Regions from separate parts of the Colwellia meonggei genome, predicted to be linked through region 1. Evidence: predicted binding sites of a transcription regulator. Region 1 holds the regulator's gene; each other region holds the start of a gene.

Region 1 (10,415 bases):
AACAAGGTGTTAGAACTTTTGTCGTTGAAAGCCTATTACAATTGCAGTGGCTTAATGAGTCGGCAGAATTCTTAGATTGCCAACCGCAAGTTTTGCTTCGCGTGCAACTGCAATGGCCTGAAGGGGAGAAAAATCCTTTAGGTGGTAATGAAGTAACACCTTTTGGCTTGTCATGTGAACAGTGGCAAACCATTACCGTAGATGATTATCCTGCCCTGAATATCAATGGTTTACATATTTTTCAGTGGGGTAATATGCTCAGTAATGAAAAAATGTTTCAGTTATGGTCACAAATGGTTGATCCGCTTGTACAGTTGGCCCAAAAACTTGGCATGTCTTTAGAGGTGTTAGATTTAGGTGGTGGTTTAGGAGTTGATTACTTACAAACAGGCAACAGTTTAAGTTGGCAACAAATTGTTCAAGACTTAGCTGTGATTAAATCAAAAGCCGGTGTTAAGGAACTGTGGTTAGAGTTAGGACGCTATGCCGTGGCTGAGGCAGGTTATTATGTAACTTCGGTTGTTGATAAAAAACAAAATTTTACTCAGCAACAATTAGTACTTGCTGGTGGCATTAACCATTTATTACGACCAGCGATTACAGAGCAAGCATTTCCAGCAAATTTACTTCGAAACTCTAGTGCATCGTTAATTGAATTTGATCTACATGGTCCACTCTGTACTAGCTTAGATAAATTAGGCCGATTACCGCTACCGGGAGATGTTAATGTTGGCGATCAAATCATTTTTGGTTTGTCTGGGGCATACGGTTTTACGGAAAGTATGCCATTTTTTCTTTGTCATCAAATTGCTGCCGAATATGTTTTGCAACATGGCGTTATTGAACAAGTACGTGTGGCTGAGCCAGCGTCGTGGTATTTACGCTAATGCGTAAAGCTTAGTTAGGGTAAAGTTACTTATGAATATTATTAGTAAAGAAGTGATGCATGTGGGTGAAATGGCCAGCGGCGCAGCGCTTACCGTACCGGTTTATCGTGTCCAGGGTTCAGAGAGTGGGCCAAGTGCTTATATTCAAGCGAATATGCATGGCGCTGAGGTGCAAGGTAATGCCGTTATTTTTCAATTGTTAGAGCAACTTAAACACATTGAACTAAATGGCTCTATTACGTTAGTGCCTTATGCGAACCCTGTTGGCTGTAATCATAAAAATGGTGAATATACTTTAGGCCGATTCGATCCTATAACTGGGGTCAATTGGAATCGCATGTATCATTTCGATGAAAGTATTATTGCACCATTTGCTCAAGAGTATTTAGCAGCGAGTAGCGTAGATATTGAAGTGGCATTTAAAGCGTTAATGCTTGAGCAAATTGAACAAAAGTTAAATCATAATATTTATGGCTTAACAACAGGACAGCGTATTGCTTATCAACTGCAGCGTTTAGCGCATCAAGCTGATATTGTTTTAGATCTACATACAGGCCCTATTTCGAGTAAACATTTATATTGCCCTGAATATGCCAAAGACAGCGCGCGCTTTTTTGATATTCCCCATACTATTTTAATTCCTAATAGTTTCGATGGTGCTTTAGATGAAGCAACATTTTGTCCTTGGTGGCAATTGCAAGCAGCATTCGCAATGCTCGGGCGTGATTTTCCCATTCGTGCTGGAGATGATGGTGCGAAAAGCAGTATTGTTAAAGAGAGTTTTACCGTCGAATTAGGATCGCAAGAGCAAATAGATTTAGACGTTGCCCATCAAGATGCGTTAGGTATTTTAAGTTATCTGCAATATCAAAATGTCATTCAATCAGATATCTTTTACCCGAAAACAATGACACGTTATGCTTGCATGCTTACTGATTATAAAGCGCTATATTCACCTATGGGTGGCATGGTTGATTATTTAGCTGAGTTTGGTGAGCCTTTAGTAGCTGGTGAGCCATTAGCCCGTATTCTTAGAATGGATAATTATGGCGATGGTGATCCATTGCATTATATTAGTTTAGATCACCCTGTGATCCCCATCTTGCACTTTGCTTCAGCAAGTGTGAATCAAGGTACTGAACTATATAAGGTTTTTAGTAAGTATAGTGTGCTATAAATAGGTAGGAATTTCAGGTTTTACTAGCAACGCTTTGTTATCAGGAGGCTGTTAACAAAGCGTTTTTGGTGATTTATTACTTTAAAAAATTACATGTTCTTTTAAGTAAGCAAATAAATCTCGGTAATGTTTACCTGTTTTTTCTGCGCTATGTTCTTTTTTCGCTTGGCGCACAAGCTGTCTGAGCTTTTGACGCTCCATAGTGGTGAACTTTGCTAATAACGCCTCGATAGATTCGCTACCCTGTTCAATAAGTTCATCACGCATTTGCTCAAGCTTTTCAAATTTTGACGACTCTTGTTGATGCTTGTTAGCCATGACATCCATCGCTTGTTTAATCGGCTCAAGATCAGTCTCTGACAATATTTTCGCGATATGGCGAATATGACGGCGTAATGCCTCGTGCTTATTGGTAATTTTGTCGGCAAGCACCATAGCATCTTTTAATTCATCTGTTAGAGGCAATCGACTACGTTGGTGCTTAGACATTTTCACTAAAACAAGACCAAAATCTTGTAGTCGATGCATTTCACGTTTTATTTCTGATTTACTCAGTAATTCTTCTTCTAATTCGTCGATATCGTTGGCAGACTGGGGCATAATGTTGGGTAATCAAGTAATAATTCCCTATAGTATACAACAAAGCCGTTACAGCAAAAACATTCCTGTTGCTGGTATCGAAAAAAATAGCATTAAATGTGAGAAGTAATTTACCCATGAGCGATTCTGATAGTATCCAAACGCAAATAGAGCATGTTAAACAACGTGTGAATGACGCAATGACGATGGCCAAAACATTAGGTGCTGATGGCGCTGAAGTCGCGATGAGCCGTCAGCAAGGCTTAAGTGTGAGTACACGTTTGGGCGAAGTTGAAAATGTTGAGTTTACGAGTGATGGTGCTCTTGGTATTACTGTTTATAAAGAAGGGCGTAAAGGCAGCGCTTCAACGGCAGATTTGTCTGAGCAAGCATTAAAGCAAGCAATAGAAGCTGCGGTAAACATAGCCAAATATACCTCTGTTGATGATTGTTCTGGCTTAGCTGATAAAGAATTATTAGCGATGGAGCCAGAGGATTTAGATTTATATCACCCAAAAGCGCTTTCAACCGAGCAAGCAATTACTTTAGCAAAAGAATGTGAAGATACTGCCTTAGCTTATGATCCGCGTATTAATAATTCTGATGGTGCAACGTTAGCAAGCTTTGAAGGTTTTAAGGTATACGGGAATAGCCATGGTCAGCTGGTTGGCTATCCAAGTACTCGCCATAGCTTAAGCTGTGTAATGATCGCCAATGAAGGTGAAGACATGCAGCGCGACTACGCTTATACAGTAAATCGTCAGTTTGATGCTATGGAGAGTGCAACAAGTATCGGGCAAAAGTCTGCTACAGAAGCATTGTCACGTTTAGGCGCTCATAAACTTGCCACAACTAAAGTGCCAGTGATGTTTCGTGCAGATATTGCTAATACACTTTTTGGTCATTATATAGCAGCTATTAGTGGCGGGAACTTATACCGTAAATCGTCATTTTTAATGGACTCAATGGGAAAGCAGGTTTTTCCAGAGTTTCTAACTGTTAACGAACGTCCGCATTTGAAAAAAGCGCTAGCAAGCAGTGCTTTTGACGCTGAGGGTATTGCAACTGTTGATCGTGAAATTATTTCAGATGGCCGACTAGCAACTTATTTGCTTACCAGTTATTCAGCCCGCAAGTTAGGTATGCAATCAACTGGCCATGCAGGTGGTATTCACAACTGGCAGCTCGCGATAAAAGAGCAAGGGCAGGGTGGAGAGTTTGATGCCATGCTTAAAACCTTGGGAACTGGTTTATTAGTCACTGAATTAATGGGACAAGGTGTTAATGTGGTTACTGGTGATTATTCTCGCGGCGCCGCTGGCTTTTGGGTCGAAAACGGTGAGATTGCCTACCCAGTCGATGAAATTACTATAGCCGGAAAACTACAAGATATGTTTGCTGGTATTGTTGCTATAGGTAATGATATTGATATGCGTGGCAGCATCCGCACCGGCTCTATCATTATCAATGAAATGCAAATTGCTGGCAATTAGTTGTCGTGGTTCTGTTATCTGATGAGTTAACGACTCATCAGATGGCTGGATTCTATGCTCCTAGCTTTAAGTGAATATCGAAAGACAATAGGTTAGATCGATAGTATTTCGGGTATCTAAATGAACCGTAAATATTATTGCGACGATTTGTAAAGTACTAGTTGCCTAGCAACAAAGTTGCTGTACCTAAAAAGGCAAAAATTCCTACCACATCAGTAACTGTTGTTAAGATAACGCTACCCGCGAGTGCTGGGTCAATATTCATTTTTTTTAACATTAATGGAATAGTGACACCGGCAATACCTGCGGCGGTCATATTCATTAACATGGCAAAAGCGATAATTGCGCCAAGCATTAAGTTTTGCTGCCAAATGGCAACAACAGTCGCGATTAAAACTGCCCAGATGATACCGTTAAAAAAGCCAACCGCGAGTTCTTTGTAGAGTAGTGTACGTGAGTTACTTTCGCCAACATGCCCTAAAGCAATACCACGAATCACCAAAGTTAGGGTTTGATTGCCAGCAACACCGCCCATACTCGGCACTAAAGAATTTAACACAGCTAGAATGGCTAATTGGCTTAAGATACCTTCAAATAAGCTCGATACCGCAACAGCCATTAATGCAGTAACTAAGTTAACACCTAGCCAAATAGAGCGCTGCTGTGTACTTTTAACAACGGGTGCAAAGGTATCAGCTTCGTCATCTAAACCTGCCATACTCATCATCGAGTGTTCAGCTTCTTCACGAATAATATCAACTACGTCATCAACGGTAATACGACCGAGTAAGCGGTCTTCGTCGTCGACAACTGGCGCTGAAAACCAATCATGACGCTCGAATAATTGTGCAACATCTTTTTCATTTAGGTCGGCGGGAATCGCTTCAATTTCATCATCAATTAAGCTTGAAACTATGGTTTCTGGCTTTGCTGTTACTATAGCGGTTAAGGAAACGGCACCAATAAAATGATCTTCACGGTCAACCACATAAAATGAATCTGTTGCCTCTGGCAATTCTCCCCGCAGCCGCAAGTAGCGTAATACCACATCAACTGTTACATCAGGTCTAATGGAAATGGTATCAGTATTCATGATACCGCCGGCGGTATCTTCTTCGTATGATAACGCGGCTTCTACTCGACTACGGTCTTGCGAGTCCATCGAGCTTAACACTTCTCGATAAACGCTGTCAGGTAAAGTACGGAAAACTTCTGCTAAATCATCAACGTCCATGCCCTCTGCAACAGCAGCAAGCTTTTCAGGACGAATGTTTTTTAGAATACCTTTACGAACTTCTTCATTAAGTTCTTCAAGTACTTCGCCGTGATGGTCGGTATCAATTAACTGCCAAAGTACGGCACGACTTTTTGTTGGTGAGGACTCTAGTAATAGCGCCAGATCGAATGCGGGCATGTCTTGCAAAAGCTTTCGGACATAGACATACATACCACTGCCTAGGGCATCATTAACTTGCTGTAAGCGTTGGTGGCTGTACTCTTGTTCAGAAACTTCCGGCATATTGCTATCCTGTGCCGTTGTAAAAACGAAAACTGAAAATTATTATTATGAAGGATATTTATTAAGCTATTATTGCAACAAAAACCAATAGATATCGACAAGCAGTTTATCTTAATTCGAGACTTTTCGCAGCTTTTTTATTGACTTAAAAACTGGTTGAGCAGCTAGGGCTATTCTTCTTCGTCGAATTTATCGCTAAATAATTGGCAAACTTCATCTAGCGCTAATTCAGCATCTTTTCCGGATGCAATGACATTAACGACTTTCCCTTGTGCGCCGGCAAGTAGCATTAAGCCCATTATGCTGCCAGCATCTGCGCTATTATTATCAAGTTCTACTGTAATTTCTGCACTAAATCGCTGGCTTAATTGTGCTAGCTTTGTTGCTGCTCGGGCATGCAGCCCAAGCTTATTGATAATTTTTACTTGGCGGTTTATCGGCATAGACAAGGGAGTTAAGAGCTAGCTAGGGCTAAATCGCGGTGACGAGATTGCACGTCATCACGCTCTTTACGCATATTATTGGCAAGTAATTCCGCGATATAAACAGATCTGTGCTTACCACCCGTACAACCTATGGCGATAGTGACGTAACTACGATTATTACGCTCAAGGTGCGGTAACCAAGTCATCATAAAGCTGTTTATTTGCCAGATAAACTTGGTCACTATTGGTTGGCTTGCTAAGAAATCTTGCACTGGTTTATCTAAACCTGTGTAGCCTTTCAATTCTTTATCCCAATAAGGGTTAGGTAGGAAGCGAGCATCGAAAACATAATCGGCATCTTGAGGAACGCCGTGCTTGAAACCAAAAGATTCGAAAACAATAACCATTGAGCCAGATTTTTTGCCTAAAATTCTTTCTCGTACCAAATCAGCCAATTGGTGTGGTGAAAGTTGGCTGGTATTAATATATAAATGCGCGCGAGTCGCAATTGGTGCAAGTAATTGCTTTTCCAGTGCAATCGCTTGATCAAGGGCGATATTTTGTTTAATTAAAGGGTGTAAACGTCGAGTTTCACTAAACCGGCGAATGAGATCGCTATCATCAGCATCTAAATAGAGTAAGTTTAATTCAACCGCGCTGGGCAGGTAATCGATAATCTCTGGAACATCATTCGGGTCGGCGGGTAAATTACGAACATCAAGGCTAACGGCAACATTCTCGTAATCATTGATCACAGTATGGGTTAATGCGGGCAACAAATTAACCGGAATGTTATCAACACAATAATAGCCTAAATCTTCTAAGACTCTAAGTGCCACACTTTTACCTGAGCCGGAACGGCCACTGACAATGATTAATTTCACTGGTAATTAACTCGCTTGTTGGATTAATTCAAAAAGTGCTTGGTTACTTTCACATTTACGAACTTGTTTACAAAACTGTTTGTCGCGAAATATCTCGGCGATGCTTTGTAATGTACATAAATGATTTTGACACTCAGCTTCGGCAACAAATAGCGCAATAAAAATATCGACAGGTCTATGATCTATGGCATCAAAGTTTATCGCTTGTTCTGTAGTAATAACTACCGCAATTGGCTTATCAGCAGTATCTAAACGTCCGTGAGGAATTGCAATTCCGTTACCAATTCCAGTAGAGCCCATTTTTTCACGCTTAACCAAGCTCTCTAACAATTGAAAAGTATCGTGATTAGGCAATTTTTCAGAGGCCAAGCTACTTAAATATTCTAATATGCGTTTTTTACTGGAGCCCGGAGCTGCACATATAGTGCAGTCCGGTGTCAAGATGTCTTGCAACTTCATAATTACTTCAAAAACCTAATGCGAAGGGGGATATTAGTGTTTACTAATTTTGCCTTTATATTTTAATATTTGGCGGTCAAGTTTATCAATCAGTGAATCGATTGAAGCGTACATATCACTATTTTCGGCTTTGGCATGTACTTCACTACCACTTAAATGCACCGTTGATTCGGCAATTTGATTAAGCTTTTCCACCGTTAACACGACATGAACATTATTGATATGATCAAAATGTCGCTCTAGTTTTTCAAATTTTCCATTAACATAATCACGTAATGAATCGGTAACATCGACATGGTGTCCGGTAAGATTAATTTGCATATGCTTCAATCCTCTTTTTCGGGTAAATAAACCAAGCCTACAATAGGCTTTTACGTTGATTCGATGGTGGTATCGAAAGTGACTCGCGATATTTAGCTATGGTACGTCTCGCCACTTTAATACCTTGTTCTGCAAGAATATCTGCCATTTTACTATCGCTCAGTGGCTTGGCCGGTACTTCTGCAGAAACTAACTTTTTAATTAACTCACGAATGGCAGTTGATGAACACTCGCCACCATTCTCAGTACTGACATGGCTAGAAAAGAAATATTTTAATTCGAAAATGCCTCGTGGCGTGTGCATATATTTTTGTGTGGTAACACGCGAAATGGTTGATTCATGCATATCAACAGCTTCAGCAATATCGTTCAATACCATAGGACGCATGGCTTCAGGGCCATGTTCAAAAAATCCTTGTTGGCGTTGAACGATACAATTTGACACTTTTAATAGGGTATCATTACGGCTTTCGAGACTTTTTATAAACCACTTAGCTTCCTGCAGGTTTGAACGAATAAATTGCGAGTCAGTAGATGATTTCATTGAACGTGACATCGCGGCATATTGCTGGTTTACCGAAAGCTTAGGTGCAGTATCAGGATTTAGTTCAACGGTCCAACGACCATTTTTCTTTTCAACTGACACATCAGGTATAACGTATTGCTCTTCACTCTTAATAACGCTATCACCAGGGCGTGGATCAAGTGTCTGAATTAAGCGAATAACTTCACGTAATTGATCTTCTTTTAGGCGTAATTTACGCATTAATTGGCGATAGTCGCGATTACCAAGTAAATCGATATATTTACCTACCGCTAATTTACTTTCCTCTAACCAAGGTGTATCGCTTGAGAACTGGTTTAATTGAATTAGTAAACACTCCGGAATAGAGCGGGCCGCGACACCTACAGGATCAAAAACATTAATACGTTTTAAAACCACTTCAATTTCGTCAAGTTCTACGTCTTCAATGCCAACACTTTCTAAAATTTCTTCAGCTGATACTGTAAGGTAACCAGCTTCATCGACAGCTTCAATAATCGCTGTTGCAATAGCCTGGTCGGTTTCGGTAAACGGTGTAAGCTCCATTTGCCAAAGTAAGTGATCTTGAATTGAGTCTTTAGTTTCGCCTTGGTAAGTATAATCTTCTGAGGCTGGGCCTACTGCGCCGCTGCTAGCACCGGCACTAAAATTATCGTCCCAAGTGGTGTCGTTATTTAATTCTTCTGGGATATCAGTTTTTGCCATACCTTCAGCAGAACTGATTTCATCGATAGTAGGAGTAGAGTCTTCACTGCCATCTGGCGTCGCTACTTCAGTGCTTTCGCCGACACTTGCGGAAAATGCTTCTTCTAAATTATCAGGGGTATTTTCGGTAGTATTAGTTTGGTTTTCATCCATTTCAAGCAGTGGATTACTTTCAAGCGCTTCCTGAATCTCTTGCTGTAGGTCTAATGTCGACAATTGCAACAATTTAATTGCTTGTTGCAATTGCGGGGTCATGGTTAGCTGTTGCCCGATACGGAGCTGCAGAGTAGGACGCATTTAGATTTTCTTTTCCCTGTTACTATTTAACACAATGTTATTTTATTGCTAAAGCTGATTTCACTATAGCGTGAATTGTTCACCTAGGTATACATCTCTTACGTGTTGATTTGCAAGAATTTGATCCGCATCACCTTCTGCAATAAGTTCACCATGGCTAACAATATACGCATGTTCACAAACGTCTAATGTTTCGCGCACGTTATGATCAGTAATTAGAATACCAATACCACGTTCCTTTAAGTGTAGGATAATTTTTTTTATATCACCTACTGAAATTGGATCAACACCTGCAAAAGGTTCATCCAACAAGATAAATTTTGGATCAGCAGCTAATGCTCGCGCAATTTCTACTCGACGACGTTCACCACCTGACAGGCTCATACCTAAATTGTCTTTAATATGACCGATATTGAACTCTTCTAATAAGTGTTCAAGTTTTTCTTCTTTTTCAACATCAGTTAATGATTTTCGCGTTTGTAAAATGGCCATTATGTTGTCGTAGACAGATAATTTCCGAAATATTGATGCTTCTTGTGGTAAGTAGCCAATACCCTTACGAGCACGTTCATGCATTGGCAGCAAAGTTAAATCTTCTTCGTTAAGTACAATAGCTCCGCTATCATTATTGACTAAACCAACAATCATATAGAACGAGGTGGTTTTTCCTGCACCATTAGGACCAAGTAAACCAACAATTTGCCCAGCAGAAACTTTTAAACTGACATTTTTAACAACTTTTCGGCCTTTGTAAGATTTTGCTAAACCGGTTGCTGATAAGGTAGATATTGGCATTTAATTTTGCTGTTCCTTTGATTTTTTCGGTAGTTCAGGCTTACTTTTAGGCTGCAAAACTGTTTCAACAACCGTATTTTCTAAGCTTTCTGCATTAACGTATTCAGTTTCAAAGTTATAGGTGATTTTATTGCCACTTACTTCACTGCCTTCTTGTGTTAGTAAAGCGTTGCCAGAAATAATGACGATACTCTTTGCAGGTTCGTATCTAATCTCATTGGCTTGTAAATTAATTGGGCTGCCATCTTCAAGGGTTTGTTCAAAGGTAGCAGGTGAACCTTTGGCAATATAAATTTTATCTTCGCTGTCAGCTTGAGCAATAACTTGCAC
Region 2 (10,415 bases), 560 kb from region 1:
CCAGTAGCAGCGTGAATAGCTACATCTAGCATTGCAGTTACAGCATATCGTCCTTTAGACGTCAGTTTCATTTATTACCCCTATCAATTCGCTGCGCATTTTACATATCCTTGTAAAATAGTCAACTAAATACCCGAGTGATTTACTCAAGTATTTTACTCGGGATAGAAAATTAGTCAATGAAAAGGGCAATAATTGTATTTAGAACGTATATTATTTTTCGAAATATATAAGTTTAAATAGTTGGGTCAAATGACTCTGCGGCTGTTTCTCTTCGTTTCGCTGCAGCTTTTTCATCTTCAACAAATTCACCAACACGTAATTCCGGCAACGCTTCTTGGCAAACTTCACCACCAAGTTGATTAACTTCGCGGCATAAATCAGACACTTTATTATCCATTAGATGCATGTGATCTAACACTCGCCCTATCGCCTTAGCGACAGGGTCTGGATTGTCTTCAGCAACAGCATAAGCGTCAAAGCCATATTTTTTTGCGACTTTTTCACGATTTTCAGCGGCGCCATTGTCTTTATTAGGATTAACAATGCGACCTGGAATACCAACAGCAGTCGCATTATCAGGAACATCTTTTACAACTACAGAGTTAGAGCCTACTTTGCCATGATTACCAATCGTAATAGGGCCAAGAATTTTAGCGCCTGCACCAACAACCACATTATCTTTGAGCGTTGGATGGCGTTTACCCGCATTCCAACTTGTACCACCCAAAGTAACACCTTGATAAAGCGTTACGTCATCGCCAATTTCAGCAGTGCCACCAATGACAACGCCCATACCATGGTCGATAAAAAAGCGACGACCAACGGTTGCTCCCGGGTGAATCTCAATACCCGTCAACCAACGAGAGAATGTTGATAAACTACGCGCAAGCCACTTCCAGTTATTTTTCCATAATTTATGGCTTAAACGATGGAACCATATTGCATGTAAACCAGGATAATTAGTTAGTACTTCAAAAACGTTACGGGCTGCAGGGTCACGGTCAAACACACTGGCTATATCTTCTTTCATGCGGCTAAACATACCACTTTCCTTCATTTTGGTTTTCTAGCCGCAGTATTACGAACAGTTTTACTAACGACTAAATTAATCAGTTTTTTCTTCAGTCTTTGATGCTTTAGCGGCACGCTCAACAGAGGCCAAAATACCACGCATCATTTTCAATTCTTTCACATCAGGTCGCGCACGGTTAAATAATCGACGCAACTTGGTAAGTACCAAACCTGGGTGACTAGGCACAATAAAACCAGTCGCTTTTAAAGCGTTTTCAAAGTGTTGATAAAAACGCTCTGTTTCATCTACCACTGGATATTCTTCATCTTCAGTTAAGGTAAATGCTTGCTGTTCGTGTGCTAAAAAGCTGGTACGAATTTCGTAACTTAATGTTTGTACTGCCATAGCTAAATTCAACGAGCTATATTCTGGGTTCGCTGGAATTTGTACATGAAAATGACACAGCTGCAATTCATCATTCGTTAAGCCACTACTTTCACGGCCAAACACTAACGCTACTGGATACTCCTGCGCTTCTGCGATCATTTTCTCACCACAACCACGTGGTTCTAGCATAGGCCAAGGTAGGGTTCGTGAGCGTGCGCTGGTACCAACTACAAGCCCACAATCACTAATCGCTTCTTCAAGCGTATCAACAACTTTAGCATTCTTTAATACATCGGTTGCTCCAGCAGCCAATGCTTGCGCTTGACCATTTGGCATTTCGATAGGATCAACAAGAACGAGTTCGCTTAACCCCATTGTTTTCATCGCTCGAGCAGCAGAGCCGATATTACGACAGTCTGAAGTATTTACGAGCACGATACGGACTTTATTTAACAAAGAATCTGACATTATCTACACTTACTTAATTTTACGGCAACAATTACGATATTATTGCTACCTATCTAGATGGCTAAAATTGTCGATAATGTTAACACAGAACATTATCCTTGTACTGAGAAAAAATCACGCCTTTTATATTTGTTTTCTAGTGTTTATCAATATGGATTAGTTCATTTGCTTATAAGTAGTAAGAAAATAAGGAAAGTTTTACTCGTTGCGCTATAACTAAATCATTATTGGGAAATAAATTTAACATATACGAATGAACGGTCTCGCAAAAGAATAATTACTTTGCTATACTCTGCGCGCTTAATTTCAGGCTTACTTACACTGAAGTTAACTTCGTTCTTTTACATAGCTGTTTATGACATTTTACAACATATAGGGTAGTCGATAATGCATCCGATGCTAAATATTGCCGTGCGTTCTGCACGTGCTGCGGGCAAAGTAATTTTGCGCGCTTTTGAACAAGTAGATAAGATTGAAATTGAATCTAAAGGTACTAACGACTTCGTTACTAATGTTGATATAAGTGCTGAACAAGCTATCGTTGAAACGATACAAAAATCTTACCCTAATCACACCATTATCGGTGAAGAATGTGGTTTAATCGAAGGCAAAGACAGTGACTACCAATGGATTATTGATCCTCTTGATGGCACTAGTAACTTTGTTAAAGGTATTCCTCATTTTGCAGTTTCTATCGCCTTAAAAGTTAAAGGCAAATTAGATCAATCTGTTATTTTCGATCCAATTCGTGGTGAGTTATTCACGGCGAGTCGTGGTAAAGGCGCACAATTAAACGGCTTTCGTATTCGTGTAAAACAATCAAAAGAACTCAAAGGTGCTATTTTAGCAACTGGCTTCCCTTTCAAGCATAAGCAACACACTAATGCTTACATGGAAATGTTTAAAACCTTATTCGGTAAAACATCAGATATGCGTCGTGCAGGCTCAGCTGCCCTTGATTTAGCATATGTTGCAGCAGGTCGCGTTGATGGTTACTTTGAAATTGGTTTAAAGCCATGGGATACCGCTGCCGGTGAGCTTATGGTAATTGAAGCTGGTGGCTTGGTAACTGACTTTGTTGGTGGTCATAACCACAGCAACTCAGGCAACATTGTTGCAAGTAGCCCACGTTTAGCAAAAGAAATTCTAAAAGATATTCGCCCACATTTAGGCGATGCTTTAAGCAAGTAATAACTCTTGCCACAATTAATTTAGAAGCGCCAGTTGGCGCTTTTTTTGTGTCTGCAAAGTCCTAGTTTCACCCGAACATATAAGCACCTTCACATCAACGTAATTGCGACATTTCCTGGATGGATGCAGGTGCTTAGGTATTGTCTTGAACTAATAACCTGTGCCTGCATGGATGCTGGTACTTAGATAATGTCGGGAACAGAAAAATAACCGTTCGCCCTAAACATATTCACTCTTTCACATCCATGTAATTGCGACATTTCCTGGATGGATGCAGGTGCTTAGATAATGTCGGGAACAGAAAAATAACCGTTCGTCCTAAGCATATTCACTCTTTCACATCCATGTGATCGCGATATACCGTTCATCGGCGTGCATGAATGCACTAATGTCGTGAAGCCATGGATGGCTAGGAACGACCTAAAAATAAAAAAGCCAGCATAAGCTGGCTTTATAAGTATATTCCCAAATCAATAACGTTTATAAAACGCCACGTTCCATTTGGTTCAACTCTATTGATTTAAATAGCGCAGTAAAGTTACCTTCACCAAAACCTTTATCATCAACACGTTGGATCATTTCAATAAAGATCGGACCAAAGATATTTTTTGTGAATATTTGTAGTAAGTACGAATTTTCTTTTTGGCTATCAACTAATACTTGGTGATCTCGAATGCGTTGTGGATCTTCTTTTACCCAAGGAATGCGGTCAAAAACATCATCGTAATACTCAGGAACAATATTTAAAGTATCAATAATGTTTTTATCTAGTTGGTCTAACGAGCCAAGTAAATCATCAGAGATAAATGCTAAATGCTGAACACCTGGGCCATTGTACTCATCTAAATATTCATCAATTTGATTATTCTTCTTACCTTTACCTTCATTGATTGGGATACAGAATGTGCCACAAGGAGACTGTAGTGCATAAGAAATTAAAGCAGATTTTTCGCCTTTAATGTCAAAGTAACGAACATCAGTAAAACCAAATACGCCTTTATAAAAGTCTGCCCAGTGCTCCATTGTGCCTTGGTAAACATTATTGGTTAAATGGTCAACCGCTAAAAAGCCTTTGTCTTTAACAATTACTGGCTCAGCAAGGTCTTCACAGTCATCTTCATAGATAGAGCCTTTAGTACCGAACTTATCAATGAAATAAATTAAGCTATCACCGATACCAAAAATCGCTGGGTAAGGTAATTTGTTATCTGCGTCTTGTGCTGATTTAGCACCACGAGCAACAGCTTGTTCAAATGCAAATTCGGCATCTTCAACACGCCAGCCCATTGAACAAATTGCCGGACCGTGACTTTTCGCAAATTCACGCGAAAAACCCGCTTGCTCGTTGTTTAAGAAAAAATGAATATCATTTTGATTAAAATAATCGATATCACGGCCTTTGAATTTTTTTGTTTTAGAAAAGCCGAAACCATAGAATGCATTCTCCATAAAGTCAGAATCTGGTGATGCATACTCAATAAATTCAATACCACGTAAATTAAGTGGGTTTGTTGCTTCTGTCATAATTAACTCTCTCACGCTTGCAATAAAGCGATTATTACTGTGATTGTATGGCAGAGGAAGAGATTACAAAAACCGACAATTTTTAAGGCGTAAAACTATTGTTACGTATAATTCAGATGAATTTTAAGCGACTCTGATCCAGCCTATAGCTGGCTTAGCTCAGAGATGTAACAATAAATTTACAGTAATTTTCTGGCCTGAATAATCGTTCATATAAGCTCCGAAAAAAGGTAGCTTACAGTTTCATTACATAATCGTTCTACGTGACAATGTGATCTTAAACACAAAGCGTTAAGTTAAAATAGATATAAAAAAAGCGCTGCCTCATGAAGGGGCAGCGCTTTTCAAAATATTATAAATATTTGACTAGTTTGTGCGTTGTTCTCTACGTGGACGTGGTGAACGTTCCGCTGGAGCCGCTTGGCTATCAGAAACTGTAATATCTAACACTTGACGACGAACACGTACACGCTTCAATTGTTTAAATGACTTGTCTGGCATACCTTTAGGTAACTGCACAAAGCTGTGTTTATCATGCAAGTTAATCGCACCGATATAGCTGCTATCTAATGAGATCTCATTGGCAATTGCACCAACAATATCACCAGGACGTGCACCATGCTCTTTACCAACTTCAAGACGGTAAGTTTGCCAATCAACATCAGAACGCGCTACTTTTGCTTTACGCGGTGCACGCTCAGCACGGTTCTCGTTACGACCACGATCATTACGACCACCACGGCTATCATTGCGACCACGTCCATCGCGATCATTTCTGTCACGTGCTTCACGACGAGGTTTAGGGTCTTCTTTTGGCTGTAATGGTTGCTTCAATTGTTTTTGATACAATAAAGCAGCAGCTAAATCTGTCATTGAAAGTTCTGACTCATTCGCCATTGCTTCAATAATTTCGCGCATAGCTGTCAATTCTTTATCAGCAACAACGCTAGTTAGTTCATTACGTGTACGTTCAATACGTGCTTTACCAATTTCTTGAATGTTTGGTAAGTCATACATTTCAACCTTACCCGAAGTTAAACGCTCATAATGACGTAATGAGTACATTTCACGTGGACGAACAAAAGAGATTGACGTTCCGCTACGACCCGCACGACCTGTACGGCCAATACGGTGAACATACGCTTCATTATCGCCTGGTAAATCGTAGTTAATAACGTGTGAAATACGTGGAATATCAAGACCACGTGCAACAACATCAGTTGCAACTAATACAGAAGACTGGCCTGATTTGATTTGATCAACCGTACGCTCACGTTGCGATTGGTTCATATCACCATTAAGCGCAACTGCTGGGTAGCCTGCACGCTCTAATTTTTCTGCAACTTCAATAGTATCATTACGGGTACGAACGAAAATAATCATCGCATCGTAATCAACCGTTTCAGCAATACGCTCTAGCGCAGTCATTTTATTAATGCCACTAACTTTCCAAGCAAATTGCGCAATGTTAGCTTTCGCTTTCTTTACTGCAGCAATTTTAATGTGCTCAGGCTCTTTCAAGAAGCGATTAGCAACTTTACGTATTTGTGGTGGCATAGTTGCTGAAAATAATGCCATTTGAGTTTCTTTTGGTAAATGCTCAAGAATCCACTCGATATCTTCCAAGAAGCCCATGTTCAACATTTCATCTGCTTCATCAAGCACACAAAATGATAAGTTATTTAGTTTTAAACTTTTGCGACGCAAATGGTCCATTAAACGGCCCGGCGTACCAACAACCACTTGAGCACCACGCTCTAATTGTTGAAATTGTGGTTGGTAAGATTGACCACCATATAAAGTAGCAACACGAAGACCTTTCATGTTTTTAGCAAAACTTTCAATTGCCTCGGCGACTTGAATAGCAAGTTCACGCGTTGGTGCTAACACCATCAATTGTGGTTTACGAATTGAAACGTCAATTTTCGCTAATGCAGGTAAACCAAAGGCTGCGGTTTTACCCGTACCCGTCTGGGCTTCACCTAAGACATCACGGCCTTGCAATAAAGGTGGAATAGTTTGCGCTTGAATTGCAGTTGAAGATTCGAAACCTAGTGCTTTAACAGCAGAAACTAAGTTTTCAGGCAAACCAAGGGCGTCAAAGCCTACAGAGGCATTGTTAAGATCAGTCATATAAATTTTGTCTTCTCATGGTAGAAACTGGCTAAATGCCGAAATTCCTACGTACATATACGAGGAAACCACCAGGAAGACTTAAGGCACATTCGGTACGTTAGCTTTGAATAGCTAACTGGGCAAGTCTATTGGGCGGATATACCCCACTCATTTAAATACTCTGTAATTACGTTTAACAAGATAAATTCTCATCTCAATCACAGAGGCGCGCATTATACAGATGTCTGTTCTTTATACAAGGAATAATGCCATTTACATACGATTTAGCAACAAAACAGCCTCATTTTCTTCAAATAAGGTTATTTTGTTGCTAAAAGGTAGCAGCATAAATGACAACCATTTCTGCCGCTAGAATTTTAAACCACTGCTAATAGTTAACATTAACTGTCAATTTCAAAACCACCTTTAACTTCTTTTACACGTAGACCACCCGAGCCGCTATCTAGAATTTTTAAACCGCCCGCTTGTTCAACATCAATATCACCCGAGCCGTCATCAATAGTGATTACGCCATCAACTTTTCTCACAGTTAAGTCACCTGAGCCATCCTCAAATAGCGCGCTACCTGATATTTCTTTTGCATAAATACTGCCTGAGCCATCATCAATATCAACATTGCCGTCAATTTCACTTAATTCCATTGAGCCAGATCCGTCAACAATCGTGACATTACCTATAACATTATTGACATATAAGCTTCCTGAACCATCATCCACACTCAAGTTATTTTTAATATTAGTAATAGTAAGCTCACCCGAGCCATCTTTAACCTCAACTGCGCCATTAATATTACTTATACTTGCCGCACCTGAGCCATCTTCAACAGCTAGCATTAAGTGGCTAGGTACAGTTACCTTTAGGTTAATATGAGGAGAGTCTCCTTGCCAAAAGCCACTACTACTATTAATTTTTGCCACCAAAAATGCTGTTTTCCCTGAATTAGTTAATTCAAGTTGGTAGTTATCCGTATTACGCTTATCGGTGTAAATATCAGCAACAACCGTAATATCAGAAACGTTATCAGAGCCTGATATCACCAATGAACCCGCACCAGCTTCAACATCAAAAGCAGTTAACGTTGCTGCATCTATAATTAATTCTTTTTGATCATGATGATTTGCATGAGAAGGATTGGCGACGACAATACAGCCACTTAGCAATGTTGCACTTGTGACACATAGTAATGATGAAAGTAATTTCATTGGTATATTCCCTTGTTAAAACATATTTTTTAATTATCTTTCAATAGATAATCAATAATCACGCCAATTAGTTAACTCAATTAAAATCAATAAGTTGATGTAAATTGTGAATTATAAAACAAGATAAAAAATACAAGTTTTGGTTAAAATCACAATTAATTGGTATTTTAACCAAGTTCATAATTACTTTTAAGAAACAATAAATTGGCTAACAACATCAGGGAAAATTCCAAAAACTAAACCGATAATAATAAAACTATATACCAGCACTTTTTCAATCACTGCTCGCTCAAGTTTTTTAACCTCATTGCCACCCTCTGGCTCTACTTCAAATAACTTAAAAATAATGGGTAAGTAATACGCTAAACTAATACCACTGCCAACAATTAAGGTAATAATTAACCACCAAGCATGGGCTATTGTCGCCTGACTTAAAATATAAAACTTACCAATAAAGCCCATAGTTAAAGGAATGCCTGCTAAACTTAATATCGCAAGGATAACCAATAAACCGTAACTTGGTGTGCGCCAAAACAAGCCTTGTAAATCATTTAATACCGGTTCTTCTTGATAATGTTTAACGACCCTATCTCCTGTTAAACACTGTGTTTGCAGTGAGGCAATAACCAAAAACAATGATATATTGGCAACAACATAGGCACTTAAATAAAATAAAACGCTTTGCCAAGTAAAGGCTAAACTTTCTCCTGAAATAACAATGACAACAATTAACAAGTACCCCATATGAGCAATAGAAGAATATGCGATGAGCCGCTTTAAGTTGCTTTGTTTTAAAGCCAATACATTACCTATTAACATAGATGCGATAGCCAAAACAATTAACAGCAATTGCAAATTACCATGCAACATATATCGTTGCGCAATCACACATTTCACCAGCACCACAAACATAGCAATTTTTGAGACAGTTGCCATCAATGAGGTCACTGGAGTCGGCGCACCTTGATAAACGTCGGGAGTCCAAAAGTGAAACGGTGCTATTGAAAGCTTGAATGCGATACCCGAAATAAACAATAAAATACCTAATTCAAAAAACAATCGTAAATTCTGCTGGTGATACATATCATTTGGTAGATTAGCATCAAAGCTCATAGTGCCAGTGACACTATAAATAAAGGCAATACCAAGCAACATAAAATTTGAAGCACTGGCGCTAAGTACTAAATATTTAAAGCCACTTTCGACGCTATAATTGCTCTCTCGATGATACCCCACTAGTCCTACTAAGCTTATGCTCAACAACTCAAAACCTAGAAACAAACTAGCAAAGTGATGACTTGTTACCAGCACACCAGCACCTAACACCAGTAGCATTAACAATAAATAATATTCATCATGTACTTCTATATGATTCTTTAAGAACTGATAGCTCATATGCAAAGAAGCTAAAGCCGCAACCAGAACTAGGCTAAAAGCAAAAGCGCTGTTGCTATCGACTTTTAATAACTGGGTTACCGCAGTTGGTTGAATTGCAAGTAAATTTACACTGGCGATTAATGCTGTAATTAACACTGCAGCAGTAAACAGCGCTATCGTGTGCTGAGAACGACGCCAAGCAACAAGTATCAATGCTAACGCGATACCAAAAGCGACAATAAGTTGCGGTAAAATGGTTTGAATAATATCTAAACTTAACGAAGCATGGGTATCAGCCGCTGTTATCATCATCACTTAGACTCCAAATGAAAATTTAAGTAATAAGCTTGGGTATAAACCTATTACTAACAACATTAAAAATAACGTGCTACAAATCATCAATTCACGTGGCGCGAGATCAATAATTTCTTGCTTCGCCAGTCCTTGAAAGCTTGTTTGAAATAGCACCATGCCATAAATAACCGAGCCAATTAGACCAAAGGCGGCAATAACAGCAAATATTGGCAATGTTTGAAATGCGCCAATTAAACTGAAAAATTCACCAATAAAGTTTGCTAAACCAGGTAAACCAAAAGCCGCTCCAGCAAATGCTAAAGCAAAGCCCCCCATACGTGGTGCACTTTGCCAGAATCCACCCATATCGGCTAAGCTGCGACTATGTATACGCTGATAAATCATGCCAGCTAAGGAGAATAATGCTGCACTACTTAAACCATGAGCGATCATAGTGATAATAGCGCCTTGAAATGCAATATCATTAAAAGCAAATAACGCCAACATCACAAAACCCATATGGCTAATACTGCTATAGGCCACTAAACGTTTAAAATCATGCTGAGCAAAAGCCATTTTTGCGCCATAAACAATACTTACTACTGCGAGTGTTGCGGCAATAGGTGCAAACTGAGCACTTGCTTCAGGAAATAAGAAAATAACAAAACGAATGAGACCATATGCACCCGTTTTCAATAACACACCTGCTAATAATACGCTGCCCGCTGTTGGTGCTTGCGTATGAGCATCAGGTAACCAACTGTGTACCGGCACTGAGGGTAACTTAACGGCAAAGGCAATAAAAAAACCGATCATTAAAT
Region 3 (10,415 bases), on a different contig from region 1:
AACAACGAGTCCGTCATTATCTGCAAGCAAAACTTGAAAATGGTCGCGTATTTGTTCAACCGACGTGTCTGCTTTATTTAAACACCACATGGCTTCTAATACGCGAATAGCACCAAGTTGTTCAAGTTCATTAATTAACTTTTTATGACTTGCTTTATCGCATAAATCATATGTTAAAAAGTATAACGCCAAAAGAGCACTCCTTATGTGTTTAGTCGCTTAAAGAATTGGCGACAAGTAAACAACAGATTTAAATTAGCCGTTGATGATACAAAAATGACTAATAAAAACCATTACACGACATTACACGGAAGTTTTAATGTTCAAATGGTGTGATTTAAAGGGGTATTACTAGCTAAGTTACCGAGAAAAAAAAGAATTTTACGCAGCCTTAGTAACATTAATTAATTCACTATTCACGGCTTGCATTAATGGCGACAAATACTCACTTGCGGAGTTAAACCAATAATGAATATTTTCGGGTAATATCAATACAGGCATACGTTTATGATAAAGCTTACATTTTTCGTTTGGAGAAGTTGTCAATGTAACTAACTGCGGCGTTTCACTTTGATAGGCTATTCCAGCCATATAAATAGGCTGATTATCTACATGAGAAAATAGGTATTTAACCTTTCTCCCCTCTTCTACTCGCCATTCATACCAACCCGAGCATGGCACTAGGCAACGGTTATGGTTAAACGCATGCTTAAAAGTAGGCTTTTCAGCAACGGTTTCACTTTGGGCATTAATCAGTAACCTTTTCGACCAACTAGGCTGTATGCCCCAGTTAGCATCTTGCTGCTGATAAATGCCATTAATTGCCGTTATGGTAGCTGTTTTTTGGCTTGGGCATAAGTCGTGGTTTGAGTCTGCCCAGAATTTAATACCCAAGGTGTCACTAACAATTTGACATAGGGGATCATTAATAACGTTCATTCTACCGCACATAGTTAGCTCGGCTATTAAAGAGTTCTATACTGATGTTAGCTTTGACTGCTAAAAGGGATAATAATATAAAATCAATAATGTTATTTTATAAACTCACATTATTGGTTATGTTAAACAAAAGCTCCAATAAATATTGGAGCTTAACTTTCAAAATACTCATAAAAATCTAAATGTTTTTATTTTTTCTGGAGACAGCAATTCCAATTAATCCAAGTGCAAATATCAATAGAGTTTCCGGCTCTGGAACTGATGTCAAACCGGTATCATATTGAAAATTAGCCATTCCGTAATCTCCCTCAGTGTTGTTATCACATTTAGTAATTAACGTACTTGAACAATAACCATATCCATCAACACTCAAGTCTGTCGAGTAGTTCCAAACCCCGCCACCTTGAATATAATTGTCATTCGCGCTAACAGCAACCAATCTATATTGTTGACCTGAAAATAAATTAATATTCACTAAAGAGTATCTATACGAATTCAAAATAAAATCACTAGAATCTACGTCTGTTGAAGCTAATAAAACTCCCGAAGTTTCATCAAAAATTCCAACTTTTATTGAATCACTTAAGAAGCCATTCCCTAAATAATCGTATGCTCCAAGTGAAGTTACATTAATATCGTTAGCGCCAACAGTAAAAATAGTACCAAACGACCACGAGCCATTTGTACCAGGCGAGTTTTCAGAAACCACCGTTCTCATTACAGAGGCATTTGCTGACATAGCAAATAAAGATATAAATAAAAAACCAATAACTTTTACTAACTTCATAACATGTTTTCCCTAAACACTTATAAATAACATACAAGCCAAAGCAAACCTCTTGCCAAAAAGTTAATGCATTGTTTTAAAATGAATTATTTTAATTAATTCAACATTCACATTATAAGTTGCAAAATATTCTGACATTAATATCTTAATATCAATGCCAATAACATATCACCCTAAACATATACTAATCCACATATTGATATTCTAAATTCATGCAAGTTTTCTTAGTGAGAAAATAATAGCAGTTGTTATAATAGCCACATAAACCATTACGATAACAACTATGAATTACACCACAATTGAAGAATTAAAAAACGCTTGGATATTCAAGCATAAAAGTTTACCTATTACTGATAGCGATAAAGAAAAAATTAAACCTATGACCGCTAATAGGGCAAAAGTATTGTGGGACGGCAATATTAGTAAGCAAGTTGATCACCCTGACTTTTTCAAAAAAGGAGATTGGGTTGAAAGTGGCAGTTCATGGCTCGATAGTGGTAAATGGGAAAGTACCTGGGACGGTGATGATAAACAATTACCGGAGCAAATACTGCAGCATCTAAATTGGGATAACAACACAGTAGTTTATTACTGCAGTAGTCGCAATAATGTTATTGAAACGACTTGGGCAGTATTTAAACGTTGCTGGAAAAACTTTTTATTTATGGATGATGGGCCAATTTTAATTGGTAAGAAGCGTAAAGAGACGGTGCAATTTTTATCAACAGGCTATTTTAAAATAGGTAATAAACCAAGCTAAATAAGTTGAGTTTATCTAACTTAGACTTCGATTAAAGGAGCAAAATGCTCCTTTTTCATCAAGCATTTTTTAAAAAACTACCGACAGCTTAGCCCCTGTGTACGCCTGGCTATCAGCTTTCCAGTGCTCTCCATCAACTTGTCTATAACGAGTAAATGCTTCAATTTGCAAGTGCTCGAATTTGAAACCAGCGCCAACGCCAACATAACCATCAATGTCATTTGAGTCATCATGGTGGCTTCTATTTACCACAACAAAATCATTATCGTCATCATTGTGAAAAACTCGGTAATGATGATCTTCATCTCGATCCTGAAATGCCAACTCCCCTAGATCAAAACCGACTTCTGCATAAGCGAAAATGTCAGAAAAATAACCAAATTTAAAGCCAGCTTCCCAAGCGATATAATCATGCTGAGTACCTTCTCGGTCTGTCACTTCTGCTTTACCAATTGAGGTTAACACCGACATACCAAAATTTGAATCTCGGTTAGTTAACCAAATTTCACTGCCAACTCCCGAAATATAATCATCACCGTTAACTTCATTTTTAATAAAAAATCCAAACTTTGGTGATTGACTAGCGCTGGCACTAAAGGCAGATAAAAACAAAATAACAACCAGCGGTGTCATTAAATATTTAATACCAAAAGCTATCGAGTTTTTGTGACTTACTGAGCGAGATAACATAAGTGTCCTTACCAAACGTTTTACTAAAGCTGATGAATACAGCATAAAGTAGAGGAGTGTTCACTTCAGTAATGAAACTGTTAGTTAATCAAGGCAATGTGTTAGAAAGTGTAAGGAATAAAGGAATGGAAAGTAAAAAGGTAGCCTAAGCTACCTTTTGAAATAACACAGAAAAATAAAGTATTACTGAGCATCTTCGCTAGAGAGCATTACCGCAAACCAGCGCCCTTCTGCGGAGTTTTCTAATGCTATTTTAATGACCATAGTTAATGGCACCGATAACAACATACCTACTGTACCAAGCAACCATCCCCAAAAAATTAATGATAAGAACACGACTAACGTTGAAAGCCCTAAGCCTTTACCTAAATAACGAGGCTCAACCACATTACCCATAACCGTATTAATAGTTAAATATCCTAAACCAATAAAACCGGCCGCTGCAGGCCCTAATTGTAATACCGCTAACGACATTGCAGGTACTGCGGCAATAATAGAACCAATATTTGGAATATAGTTGAGTAAGAAAGCTAATACACCCCATAATAAAAAGAAGTCTAAACCAAATGCCCACAACATAACCGAAACACAAACACCGGTTGCTATGCTTACTAAAGTTTTTATTGCCAAATAGTTATTCACAGATTCCAAGAATTGGTCAATTTGCTTTAAACGCGCTTCAGGATCATCCAACGCTAGATGTAACTTATGAGAGACGGTTGATGCTTCAAACAACATAAATATTACGGTGATAATAATTAAGAATAAGTTCGCCATTACGCCACCTAACCCGCTGAGCATATTAGCTGCTAAGCCCATAGCTGCTGCTGGGTCAAAATACTCAATTAATAGATCAGAAGAAATCTTAATATTATATGCATCAAGCTGTTGAGTTAACCAAACAAACTCTTCTTGAAGTTGCGCGCGATAGTCTGGCAATAGTTGCGATAGCTCATTAAGAGAGTTTCCAACTAAGCCAGCTAATGATAACGCGATTGAAACAAAGATACCGATAACAAAAATAACGGCAATCGGTTTGGGAATTTTATATTTAGCCGCTTTAACCACTAAAGGGTTACAAATAATGGCGATAAACGCTGAGAGTAAAAATGGCACTAACAAAGTAGCGGCAGTTTTTATGCCAGCTAAAACCACAAATAATGCCGCCGTAACTAATAAAAACTTTACTGCGCCGTCGGACTTTCCTTGTAAACCCATTCAAATACCTAACATGTTATTATTTTTAGAATTAGCTGCACTATACGCGATTTACTAGCTTTTTCGCTAGTATTAAATCGCGTATAGCGTTGAGCAAAATAAAATTTACATCGTTCGGCGAATTAAGGTAACACTAGATAAATTCAATAATCGCCAGCAACTTAACATGCCAATTAGGCCAACAAATAGCGCGCCAGCACCAATACCCACTAACCAATATTGAAAGTGAAAACTGCCTGACATTTGGAAGACTTGGCTTTGCAAGATGTAAACTGCGATTTCCATACCAATACTCGCCATTAAACCAGCAATAGCACCTAAGGCAACAAATTCATACAATACGCTGTTACGCAGTAATTTACCTTTTGCCCCAAGTGTTCTCAAAATTGCTAATTCACGTTCACGCTCTTCCATGCTGGCTTGCACTTGCGCAATTAACACTAAACTTCCTGCCAGTACCACAAGAATAAGAATTAATTGAATAGCTACCGACACTTGCTCAATAATATTATTGAGTTGTGCCATTATTGCAGCAAAATCCATTAAGGTAATGGTTGGGAAATTAGCCATAAAGCGGTAAACCATATCACGGTCTTGATCGGTCACTGACCAAGCTGAAATAGCCGTTGTTGGAAACTGCTCAAGCACACTCTGGTTAAAAATCATGATGAAATTTAACTGGCGACTTTGCCAATTCACTTCACGAATACTTGTAACCGGTACGGTAAATTCATCTGAGCCTAAAGTAAAAGTTAATTCATCGCCTAAGTTAATTTCTAAACGTTCAGCCATTACGCTTTCAATCGACACTTGTGGTGTTTCATCTTCAACTTGCCACCACTGGCCCTCAATAATTTCATTTTCCACGGGCAATTCATTGCGCCAAGTTAAGCCAAGTTCACGTCCAGCGCCACGTCGACCTTCTTGTCGTTGTTCATTGTCAGCGTCATTAGCTTTTTCATCTTTTGCTTTATTATCTGATTCTGCGCTATCGCCTTGACGACTGTCATCGTCTTCACGAATGGTTTTTTCACCATTTATTGCCGATAAGCGACCTCGATAAACATTGTAGAAACCTTGGTTAGCAATATTATTGTCATTCACAAAGTCCTGCAAAGGAGATACTTGTTCAGGCGTTATATTTATTAAATAGTGATTAGGAGTGTCTTCCGGAAATTGCTGTTCCCATTCCGATAATATCGAGCTTTTCATTACTGTAATTAACAATAACAACTTAATAGCAATGGTAAAGCTAACTAACTGCACACTGTTTTCACTGGCGCGGCGTTTTAGATTAGCCAAGGCTAAATGCCATGATTTACCCGCTTTCGTGCCAACTGTGCGACCTGCACTCATTAAGCCACGGCCAAATAACAACAAAATAAAAGAAACAAAAATGCCGCCCAATAATAATGCCGCACTCATAATGAGGTTTTGACTAAAAATAAATAGTAGTAAAAATAACGCCATTAATGGTGGTAATTGATGCCAACCAAATCGAGCTACTTTTAATTGACTAAAGCCACGAATAACATTAAGTGGTGAACTTGCCACTAAGGTCATGATGGGGTGAATGGCAAAAGCAACGGCACATAATAAGCCAGTAAAAATAGCCGTTAAAAATGGTACAAAAGTTAATGGCGCATCATCCAACGATAAATAACTTGCTATGGCATTTACGCCAAGTAACAGCAAGCCATAACCGACAATTAAACCAACCGCGATGCTTAAGCAGCTTAGTAATGTCCAATGTAGGCAATACAACTTACGCACGTGAGAAATGGACGCTCCCATGGCTTTAAAAATAGATACAGTTGACTGATGACGTTGGCCATAACGACGACTTGCTACCGCAACAGCAACAGCAGCTAGTACAATGCCCAACATACTTGCCAAGGATAAAAACTTTTCAGCCGTATCAAGTATTCTGGATAAGCGGTTTTGCGCCGCTTTAGCGTCATACCAACGTTGGCTTTCATTTATTTGCGGCTTTATCCAGTCTTCAAATGCTTCAATATCATCGGTTTCACCGGCAAATAAATATTTATATCCCATGCGACTGCCTGGCTGAATTAGTTCAGTTTGCGGCATATCGGCAATATTTAAAATAATGGTTGGACCGGCGATAAAAGCGCGATACGAGCGATCAGGAATATCGGTAACAATACCCGCAATCGTAAGTGGCGCAACACCAATTTCTACTGTGTCACCGATATTGACATCAAGTCGACTTAAAACGCTGGGCTCTACCCATACAGAGCCTGGCTTAGGCGCATTAACAATTTCACTATTTTCTTGCGTTAATGACTTTTTAACGCGAAGTTCGCCGCGTAATGGGTAAGTTTCTGAAACGGCGTCAATTTCGCTAAGCAGCATATTATCGCCAGCAAAAGCCATTGATTCAGTTTCAATTTTTCTCGCGTGCAATAACGACAATTGTTGGCTTTTATCTAAAATACTTGTATCTGCCTCGGAGGACATGCGTAAAACACGATCAGCGCCGATAGTATTTGTACTATTAGCAACAATTGCATGTTTTATTTGTCCAGAAAAGCCCGTTAACGAAAATACCGTTGCCACAGCAAGTACAATAGCAAGGAAAATAATGGTGAGTTCACCGCGTCGAAGTTCATGGTGTAATAACCGTAACGACTGCGTAAACCACATAGATGATTTATTAGTATTAGTTACGCTCATATTAACCTACTTGTGGCACTGAACTTGGGGCATTTACGTTGCCGTTGTCATCGTTATCTAGATCGCTTTCTTGAATAACAATTTGGCCATTATCATTGGCCGTAACAGCATCAATTGTATTCGATGATGGTTTTTCTTGCAGTACACCGCTGTCCATTTCTACTTGTCGTTGACATCTAGCGGCAAGTTTTGGGTCATGTGTAACCAGCACTAAGGTAGTACCTTCGTTGGCATTTAATTCGAAGATTAAGTCAGTAATATGTAGCCCTGTTTTACTATCAAGATTACCCGTAGGTTCGTCAGCGAATAAAATATCAGGCTTTGCAATAAAGGCACGAGCAATAGCAACGCGTTGTTGCTCACCACCTGAAAGTTGTGATGGGTAATGATCAAATCTATCGCCTAAGCCAACCTTTTTCAATAACGCTTCACCGCGTTCTTGTGCGTCAGCTTGGTTTGCTAATTCAGCCGGTAACATGACATTTTCTAATGCCGTTAAACTATTGATCAATAAAAACTGCTGGAAAATAAAACCCACATGCTGCGCGCGTACTTGACTTCTTTGTTCTTCATTAAACTGGTGAAGTGGCTGATTTTTAAGGTACACTTCACCTGAACTAGGTAAATCTAACCCTGCTAATATTGACAGTAAAGTGGTTTTACCTGAGCCAGAAGAGCCGACAATAGCGATTGACTCACCTGCCGCAACTGTTAAATTGAGTGGCTGAAGCAAAGCTAAGGTTTTGTCTTCAACTTGAACTGATTTAGTTAAGCTTTTAACGCTTAAAATACTCTCGGAATTTACATGCATGAAAAATTATCCACTTTTTATATTATTTATTAGTTTGTTCATTGTTACTACGGTTAATGCGGCAACTAAGCCCAAAACCAATATATTACTATTAGGTGATAGTATCAGCGCAAGTTACGGGATGAAACCCACTCAGGGTTGGGTCCACTTATTAAACCAGAAACTTGCTCAACAAAATCAACCATACACAATTATAAATGCTAGTGTTAGTGGAGAAACGACGAGTGGCGGTTTATCAAGGTTAGCGGGCATTTTAAACAATGAAAATGTAAATCATTTGCTTATCGAATTAGGCGGAAATGACGGTTTACGCGGATACTCACCTAAGCTAATTAAAAATAATTTGTTACAAATGATCAAGCTAGCACAAGATAAAAACATAAAAGTATCAATGATTAAGATAAAAATAACACCTAATTACGGCCCACGATACAATAAAATGTTTGAACAAGTATTTGAAGATGTAGCAGCCGAAACTGAAATAGAGTTATTACCGTTTTTCATGGAGAAAGTCGCAACAAACAAAGCATTAATGCAAGCTGATGGCATTCATCCCAATGCAAGTGCTCAGCCTATTATTGCAGACTATGTTGAACAACAACTTGCAACTTTAATGACCGTGGAGCCTTAACACTAAATGGAATTTATTTGGATTGGATTTGCTTTTATATGTGGCTTGCTAACTAAGGTTATTGCCTTACCTCCTTCTATTGGATATTTAGCAGCAGGTTTTATTTTGCATTTTTTAGGTTATCAAGCCGATAGCATGGTAACTGCGCTAGCCGATATTGGTATTACCTTAATGCTTTTTACTATTGGATTAAAACTCAATATCAAAGATTTAATAAAGCCTGAAGTTTGGTTTGGTAGTTTAAGTCATACGTTATTATGGCTAGTTGCAGGTGTTGTACTATTAAAAGCTATTGCGCTTATCACCATTCCATTCATTAGTGGTTTAGATCTCACAACCTCAGCGCTGATAGTTTTCGCATTAAGTTTTAGTAGTACCGTTTGTGTGGTCAAATTAATGGAAGATCACGGAGAAATGCGCACTCGCCACGGCAAACTTGCCATTGGCATACTGGTGATGCAAGACGTAGTCGCGGTGATTTTTTTAGTATTGGCGACTGGAAAAGTGCCAAGCCCATGGGCTGCTACACTCTTGCTATTAATTCCATTAAAGCCGCTGATAAAAAGAACGATAGACAAGGCAGGTCATGGCGAATTGATCCCTTTAATGGGCTTTTTCGTTGCTTTTGGGGCTTATGAATTATTTGAATTAGTAAAAATTAAAGGCGATTTAGGCGCCCTACTTGCCGGTATGTATTTAGCTTCACATAGTAAAGCCAGTGAAATTACTAAATCACTGTTAAGCTTCAAAGACTTATTCTTAATTGGCTTTTTCCTATCAATTGGTTTTACTGCTTTGCCTACTTTAGAAATGTTGCTGATAGCTTCAATTTTAACCTTACTTTTGCCAATCAAATTTTTACTATTTTTCTTTATCTTAGTAAAACTTAATCTGCGCGGCAGAACCGCATTTTTATCCGCTTTGGCGCTAAGTAATTTTAGCGAATTTGGGCTGATAATAGCATCGCTAAGCAGTAAATCAGGTTGGTTATCGCCAGAGTGGTTAGTTATTTTATCGCTAGCAGTTTCATTATCGTTTATTTTAACCAATGTTTTATACAACTTTGCCCATGACTACTTTGCCAATAATAAAGAGAAGTTTAAACGCTTTGAAAGTGAAAAACGTTTAGCGGAAGACAATTTTGTTCAGCCTTGTTCTGCCCCAATAGCCATTATTGGTATGGGCCGTGTCGGAATGGGTGCATATAAAGCCTTAAACGCACAAACAGAAAACCAAGCCTGGGGCTTAGACACAGATAAGAATAAAGTAAAATGGCTAAATGAGAACGGTATTCAAGCTTATTTAGGTGATGCGGAAGATGCCGACTTTTGGGAAAGCATTGATCTCAGTAAAATTGAATTAACATTGCTCGCCCTGCCATCAGTACAAGATATTATGAACATTACTGCACAAATTAAGCGTACAAATTACCAAGGGAAAATTGCTGCAATTGCCCGTTACGATGATGAACGCATCGCTTTAGAAAGCTTTGGTGTTGATAAGGTATTTAACTTTTACAACGAAGCAGGTGTCGGTTTTGCAGAAGAAAGTGTCAGTTTAATCAAACAAGTTTAACATTATATAGTAACTAAATAGCTACTGGGCAGTGCACTACCCTCAGTAGCTATTTTTATAACTGACTATAAATTTCGCGCATAAAAAAACCGACATAAGTCGGTTTTTTTATTTTCACTTTTAGCACTGAATATCTGCGTAAAAGCAAAATAAATAGTGGCATCCCTAAGGGGATTCGAACCCCTGTTACCGCCGTGAAAGGGCGGTGTCCTAGGCCTCTAGACGATAGGGACACTAAAACAATGTGATTAAAGTTATAAAATAACCCATTCACGTTTTGTATCTGATTGCTGAACATTAAAAACGT

The links. Region 1 encodes sigma-54, which starts transcription at its own class of promoters, with help from an activator protein. Its sites were predicted from a motif close to GTTGGCACGNNNNTNGNNT; they were not measured.
Region 2: a site for sigma-54 is predicted at 7,973-7,991, ahead of AC27E9_RS04385 (DUF4097 family beta strand repeat-containing protein). Genes of this name have one in related genera too.
Region 3: a site for sigma-54 is predicted at 1,768-1,786, ahead of AC27E9_RS12135 (PEP-CTERM sorting domain-containing protein). Genes of this name have one in related genera too.

The regions. Positions count from the first base shown of each region.
Region 1 covers NZ_BAAJLZ010000001.1:419,634-430,048, forward strand. The annotation lists gene AC27E9_RS01930 (PLP-dependent decarboxylase) at 1-887, shown strand, start outside; gene AC27E9_RS01935 (succinylglutamate desuccinylase/aspartoacylase family protein) at 919-2,064, shown strand; gene yjgA (ribosome biogenesis factor YjgA) at 2,146-2,664, opposite strand; gene pmbA (metalloprotease PmbA) at 2,781-4,136, shown strand; gene mgtE (magnesium transporter) at 4,294-5,655, opposite strand; gene AC27E9_RS01955 (HPr family phosphocarrier protein) at 5,826-6,098, opposite strand; gene rapZ (RNase adapter RapZ) at 6,110-6,964, opposite strand; gene ptsN (PTS IIA-like nitrogen regulatory protein PtsN) at 6,971-7,423, opposite strand; gene hpf (ribosome hibernation promoting factor) at 7,457-7,744, opposite strand; gene AC27E9_RS01975 (RNA polymerase factor sigma-54) at 7,782-9,290, opposite strand; gene lptB (LPS export ABC transporter ATP-binding protein) at 9,354-10,085, opposite strand; gene lptA (lipopolysaccharide transport periplasmic protein LptA) at 10,086-10,415, opposite strand, start outside.
Region 2 covers NZ_BAAJLZ010000001.1:980,367-990,781, reverse strand. The annotation lists gene iscR (Fe-S cluster assembly transcriptional regulator IscR) at 1-71, opposite strand, end outside; gene cysE (serine O-acetyltransferase) at 236-1,045, opposite strand; gene trmJ (tRNA (cytosine(32)/uridine(32)-2'-O)-methyltransferase TrmJ) at 1,109-1,858, opposite strand; gene suhB (inositol-1-monophosphatase) at 2,258-3,061, shown strand; gene hppD (4-hydroxyphenylpyruvate dioxygenase) at 3,542-4,585, opposite strand; gene AC27E9_RS04390 (DEAD/DEAH box helicase) at 4,952-6,718, opposite strand; gene AC27E9_RS04385 (DUF4097 family beta strand repeat-containing protein) at 7,102-7,923, opposite strand; gene AC27E9_RS04380 (NADH-quinone oxidoreductase subunit N) at 8,113-9,612, opposite strand; gene AC27E9_RS04375 (complex I subunit 4 family protein) at 9,616-10,415, opposite strand, start outside.
Region 3 covers NZ_BAAJLZ010000004.1:279,222-289,636, reverse strand. The annotation lists gene AC27E9_RS12145 (hypothetical protein) at 1-192, opposite strand, end outside; gene AC27E9_RS12140 (SOS response-associated peptidase) at 382-939, opposite strand; gene AC27E9_RS12135 (PEP-CTERM sorting domain-containing protein) at 1,118-1,726, opposite strand; gene AC27E9_RS12130 (DUF2947 domain-containing protein) at 2,010-2,486, shown strand; gene AC27E9_RS12125 (hypothetical protein) at 2,556-3,176, opposite strand; gene AC27E9_RS12120 (AI-2E family transporter) at 3,360-4,394, opposite strand; gene AC27E9_RS12115 (ABC transporter permease) at 4,500-7,091, opposite strand; gene AC27E9_RS12110 (ABC transporter ATP-binding protein) at 7,093-7,902, opposite strand; gene AC27E9_RS12105 (arylesterase) at 7,901-8,533, shown strand; gene AC27E9_RS12100 (cation:proton antiporter domain-containing protein) at 8,540-10,108, shown strand; tRNA gene AC27E9_RS12095 (tRNA-Glu) at 10,266-10,341, opposite strand.